2 regions of the Streptomyces sp. NPDC059957 genome follow, and region 1 is predicted to be linked to the other one. Evidence: riboswitches for the same ligand, from Rfam matches in the RefSeq annotation. Region 1 holds a riboswitch; the other holds the start of a gene.
What was found. A riboswitch is a leader RNA that binds a small molecule or an ion and turns the genes downstream of it on or off. The one in region 1 is predicted to bind thiamine pyrophosphate.
Positions count from the first base shown of each region.

Region 2: another riboswitch for thiamine pyrophosphate. It lies ahead of thiC (phosphomethylpyrimidine synthase ThiC); the one in region 1 lies ahead of ACFWBW_RS10855 (thiamine ABC transporter substrate binding subunit).

Region 1 is NZ_JBHWMB010000012.1:57,292-60,224, reverse strand. Features, by position in the region: gene ACFWBW_RS10860 (ABC transporter permease) at 1-269, opposite strand, end outside; gene ACFWBW_RS10855 (thiamine ABC transporter substrate binding subunit) at 329-1,444, opposite strand; TPP riboswitch at 1,529-1,637, opposite strand; gene rlmN (23S rRNA (adenine(2503)-C(2))-methyltransferase RlmN) at 1,697-2,809, opposite strand; gene ACFWBW_RS10845 (phosphatidate cytidylyltransferase) at 2,903-2,933, opposite strand, start outside.
Region 2 is NZ_JBHWMB010000005.1:122,722-125,654, forward strand. Features, by position in the region: gene ACFWBW_RS05465 (YibE/F family protein) at 1-1,040, opposite strand, end outside; TPP riboswitch at 1,113-1,257, shown strand; gene thiC (phosphomethylpyrimidine synthase ThiC) at 1,252-2,933, shown strand, end outside.

The DNA of each region.
Region 1 (2,933 bases):
ACCGTCACGAGCGCCCGCAGCAGTTGCTTGCCGGGGAACTCGAAGCGCGCGAAGACGTACGCGCCGGGGAGTGCGATCAGGAGCGTGAGCGCCGTGGACGCGAGCGCCTGCCAGGTGGTGAACCAGAGCACGTCGCCGATGTCGGGCCGGGCCAGCACCTCGCCGATCCGGCCGAACTGCCAGCCTGCGTCGGTCTTGAGCCCGCGCCCGACGATCGCGGCCACGGGGTACGCGAAGAACAGCCCGAAGAAGACGAGCGGCACGGCCATCAGACCCAGCCTGACGGCCGTGGCCCGCCCGCTCTCCTTCGGTACGGAACTCAACGGTCCTACTTCACGACGAGCGCGGTCCACGCCGTGACCCACTGGTCGCGGTTCTTGGCGATGGCCTCCGGGGCGACCGTCTCGGGCTTCGCGATGACGACGCCGTGCTTGGTGAACAGCTCCGGCAGCGCCGCGTCCTTGGTCACCGGGTTCACGAACATCTGGAGCGGCATGTCCTCCTGGAACTTCTTGGAGATCAGGAAGTCCAGGAGCGCCTTGCCGCCCTCCTCGTTCTTCGCGCCCTTGAGCAGACCCGCGAACTCGATCTGGCGGAAGCAGGTGCCCGTCGCGACGCCCGTGGGGGCCTCGGCCGGCTGCGGCTCGCCGTAGAGCACCTCGACCGGCGGGCTGGAGGCGTAGGAGACGACCAGCGGGCGGTCGCCCTTGGCCTTCTTGCCGCCCGCCGAGCCGGAGAAGCGCTCGTTGTAGGCCTGCTCCCAGCCGTCGACGACCTCGACGCCGTTGGCCTTGAGCTTGCTCCAGTAGTCCTTCCAGCCCTCGTCGCCGTACTTGCCGACGGAGGCGAGGAGGAAGCCGAGGCCAGGCGAGGAGGTCGCGGCGTTCTCGGTGACCAGCAGGTTCTTGTACTCCGGCTTGATCAGGTCGTCCAGCGTCTGCGGCGGGGCGAGCTTCTTGTCGGCGAAGTAGGCCTTGTCGTAGTTCACGCAGATGTCGCCGGAGTCGACGGGGGTGACCCGGTGCTCCTTGTCGAGCACGAACTCGGGCTTCACGCCTGCCAGCCCCTTGGCCTCGTACGGCGTGAAGATGCCGTGGTCGAGGGCCCGGGAGAGGAGCGTGTTGTCCACGCCGAAGAAGACGTCGCCGCGCGGGGAGCCCTTGGTGAGGATCTCCTGGTTCAGGGCGGCGCCCGCGTCACCCGACTTCAGGACCTTGACGGTGTAGCCGCTCTGCGCCTCGAACTCCTTGAGGACCGTGTCGGTCACGTTGAAGGAGTCGTGCGAGACGAGGGTGATCGTCTTGGAGGTGCTGGACTTGGACGCCGGAGCGTCGCTCGCTCCGGCGGACTTGTCCTTGGCGTCGCCGCCGCCGCAGGCGCTGAGCGTGGTGACGCCGAGCGCGGCCACGAGCGCGATGCCCGCCATCTTCTTGGTGGTGCTCATTGGTGCATTCCTCCTGGGATGTCCAGGAGAAGACGCGGCCCTGCCCGGCGCTCTGTGGAGCGGACGCCGGGCAGGGCGCAACAGCTTGAGTGATGACCGAACTTCCTACCCCGAATGACCGGGGCGAGGTTCAGAGGGTCTGCGGTGACGGTTACCGCACTCTCAGCGCTGTGGCGCTCCCCTGTCGGAATATGAAATTGGTTTCGGCCACAGGGTACCCCGTGGCCGAATGCACGCCTTAACCGGCGGAAATCAGCGCTCCGAGGCGGCGAGCTGGCCGCACGCGCCGTCGATCTCCTGGCCACGGGTGTCGCGGACGGTCACCGGTACGCCGTGGCGGGCGATGGCGTCCACGAAGGCCTTCTCGTCCTCGGGCCGCGAGGCGGTCCACTTCGAGCCCGGCGTCGGGTTCAGCGGGATCAGGTTGACGTGCACGCGCTTGCCCTTGAGCAGCCTGCCGAGCAGGTCGCCGCGCCAGGCCTGGTCGTTGATGTCGCGGATCAGGGCGTACTCGATGGAGATCCGGCGGCCGGACTTCTCCGCGTACTCCCAGGCCGCGCCGAGCACCTCGCGGACGTTCCAGCGGGTGTTCACGGGGACCAGGGTGTCGCGCAGCTCGTCGTCCGGGGCGTGCAGGGAGACGGCCAGGCGGCACTTGAAGCCCTCGTCGGCGAAGCGGTGCATCGCCGGGACCAGGCCCACGGTGGAGACGGTGATCCCGCGCTGGGACAGGCCCAGGCCGTCGGGCTCCGGGTCGGTGAGGCGGCGGATGGCGCCGACGACGCGGTTGTAGTTGGCGAGCGGCTCGCCCATGCCCATGAAGACGATGTTCGACAGCCGGGCGGGCCCGCCGGGGACCTCGCCGTCGCGCAGGGCGCGCATGCCGTCGACGATCTGGTGGACGATCTCGGCGGTCGACAGGTTGCGGTCGAGGCCGGCCTGGCCGGTGGCGCAGAACGGGCAGTTCATGCCGCAGCCGGCCTGCGAGGAGATGCACATGGTGACCCGGTCCGGGTAGCGCATCAGCACGGACTCGACGAGCGTGCCGTCGTGCAGCTTCCACAGGGTCTTGCGGGTGGTGTCGTCATCGCACGAGATGTGGCGCAGGACGTTCATCAGGTCCGGCAGCAGCTCCTGCTGGAGCTTCTCGCGGGAGCCGGCGGGGATGTCGGTCCACTCGGCCGGATCGTGCGCGTACCGGGCGAAGTAGTGCTGGGAGAGCTGCTTGGCCCGGAAGGGCTTCTCACCGATCGCGGCGACCGCCTCCCGGCGCTCCTCGGGGGTGAGGTCGGCGAGGTGCCGGGGCGGCTTCTTCGCTCCACGAGGGGCGACGAAAGTGAGCTCTCCCGGGACTGGGCGGGCCATGGCAGGTACTCCTTGTAAGACGAAAGGCGCGCCGCAGAAGCAGCGCGCCTTCCAAGAGTAACCGCCCCGCCTGCACGGGCGCCTTTTCGCAGGTCAGCCGGTGCCGACGAACGCCGCGAGCAGC
Region 2 (2,933 bases), on a different contig from region 1:
ACCGCCGAGGTCTGAGTGACGGTCACGTCGTCAAGTACGCCGAGCGATCCGATGATGACACCCGCAAGCAGCAAACCGCTCATGTCGATGTTCGGGTAGAGCCCGTGGATCAGGCCGGTGTTGTCGTCGGTGTTGCCGCTGAGGAAGGCCCAGTCGATGAACAGCGAGCCCAGCAGGCCGATCAGCAGCAGCGAGATGATCGTGCCGAGGACCGCGACCGAGGTGCGGGCCGTCAGCCCGTGGCACATGTAGAGCGCGATCAGCATGATCGCGCTGGCTCCGACCACGGCCACGACCAGCGGATTCGACCCCTGCAGGATCGCGGGGAGGATGAAGAGGGTCAGCACCGCGAAGCTGACGGCGAGGGCGATGAGCGCGAACAGTCCGCGCATCCGCCCGACGAGGACCACCGCGAGGGCGAAGATGCCCGCGAGCAGGGCCATCGGCAGCTTGCGGTTCACGTCGATCACGGAGTACTGGAGGTCCCGGGGCGCGTCCGGGGCGTATGCGACCACGACGTCCTGGCCGTCCGTCAACTGTCTGGGCGCGCCCGGCTGGACGATCTCGACGAACTCTCGGCCCTTGTCGGGGCCGCTGCCGACCCTGATGGTGGCCTTCTTGCACTCGCCGGTCTGCGCCGCGAGGGCCTCGCGCCCCTCGGGGGTGGAGGTGTCGCCGGTGGCCGGCACCTGCGCGGCGTTCACGGATTTGCAGTCGACGTTTTGGAGCGCGACGACCGTGGCCTCCTGGGTCTGCCGGTCGAAGCCGACCCCGGTGCGTTCGTGGCCCGGCGCGCCACCGGGCCAGAGCACCGCCATGCCGATCACGACGGCGGCCGCGAAGGGGATCAGCACGGCCGCGATCACCTTGCGCAGGTGCTTCGATACGGGGGCCGCCGGGCCATGGCTGTGCGCATGGCCGTGGGAGTGTCCGGGAGACCGGTCGGGCGAGTGACCCGGGTCCGCGTGCGCGTGGCCTGCGTGGTCGGAATGGCCAGCGGGATCCGTGGGCTCGGTGGGGGGCTGCGGCGAGGACGTCACTGACTGATCATCGCAACAGATGAGGGGGCCCACTGTTCAGCACGCCACACATGACGCTAGCGTGGGGGCTACTTTGCACAACGCGGGAGCTCGGAGCACCGGGCTGAGAGGGCGCTGATCACCGTTCGCATTCGAATATGCGTACGGGAGGAGGCTGCGTCGACCGCCGAACCTGTTACCGGGTAATGCCGGCGTAGGGAGATTAGGTCTCATGACCATTCAGGACGCACGCACGCCTGCCGTCAGCCAGGACGCCGATGGCCAGACCGAGCGCCAGCCCGGCTGGCACAAGGGATACGTGGCGGGCTCCCGCCCCGACATCCGGGTGCCGGTTCGCCAGGTCCACCTCACCAACGGCAAGGACGTCACGCTCTACGACACGTCCGGTCCGTACACCGACCCGCAGGTCGAGACCGACGTCCGCCGCGGCCTGCCGCCGCTGCGCGAGAACTGGATCATCAGCCGCGGCGACACCGAGGAGTACGCGGGCCGCCCCGTGCGCCCCGAGGACGACGGCATCAAGCACACCTCGCCGCGCGGTGGCCTCAAGAACCTCGACGCGGTCTTCCCGGGCCGTCCGCGCCAGCCCCGCCGCGGCCGCGGCGGCGCCGCGGTCACGCAGCTCGCGTACGCCCGCCGGGGCGAGATCACCCCGGAGATGGAGTACGTCGCGATCCGCGAGAACGTCTCCCCCGAGGTCGTCCGCGAGGAGATCGCCGCAGGTCGCGCGGTCATGCCGGTCAACGTGAACCACCCCGAGATCGAGCCGATGATCATCGGCAAGCGATTCCTGGTGAAGGTCAACGCCAACATCGGCAACTCCGCGGTCACCTCCTCGATCGAGGAGGAGGTGGACAAGATGACCTGGGCGACCAAGTGGGGCGCCGACACGGTCATGGACCTCTCGACCGGTCGCAACATCCACACCACCCGCGAGTGGGTGCTGCGCAACTCTCCCGTGCCGATCGGCACCGTGCCGCTGTACCAGGCGCTGGAGAAGGTCGACGGCCGCGCCGAGGACCTGACCTGGGAGATCTACAAGGACACGGTCATCGAGCAGGCCGAGCAGGGCGTCGACTACATGACGGTCCACGCCGGCGTGCTGCTGTCGTACGTGCCGCTGACCGCGCGCCGCAAGACCGGCATCGTCTCGCGCGGCGGTTCGATCATGGCCGCCTGGTGCCTGGCGCACCACAAGGAGAACTTCCTCTACACGAACTTCGAGGAGCTCTGCGAGATCCTCGCGGCGTACGACGTCACGTACTCCCTGGGTGACGGCCTGCGCCCCGGTTCCATCGCGGACGCCAACGACGCGGCGCAGTTCGCGGAGCTGAAGACGCTGGGCGAGCTCAACACGATCGCCAAGCGGTACAACGTGCAGACGATGATCGAGGGCCCCGGGCACGTCCCGATGCACAAGATCAAGGAGAACATCGACCTCCAGCAGGAGATCTGCGAGGAGGCGCCGTTCTACACGCTCGGCCCGCTGACCACGGACGTCGCGCCCGCGTACGACCACATCACCTCGGGCATCGGCGCCGCGATGATCGCCTGGTGGGGCACCGCGATGCTCTGCTACGTCACGCCCAAGGAGCACCTGGGCCTGCCGAACCGCGACGACGTGAAGACCGGTGTCATCACGTACAAGATCGCGGCCCACGCGGCGGACCTGGCCAAGGGCCACCCGGGCGCCCAGGAATGGGACGACGCCCTGTCGGACGCGCGGTTCGAGTTCCGCTGGGAGGACCAGTTCAACCTGGCCCTCGATCCGGACACGGCCCGTGAGTTCCACGACGAGACCCTCCCGGCCGAGCCGGCCAAGACCGCGCACTTCTGCTCCATGTGCGGTCCGAAGTTCTGCTCGATGAAGATCTCCCAGGACATCCGCCGCCA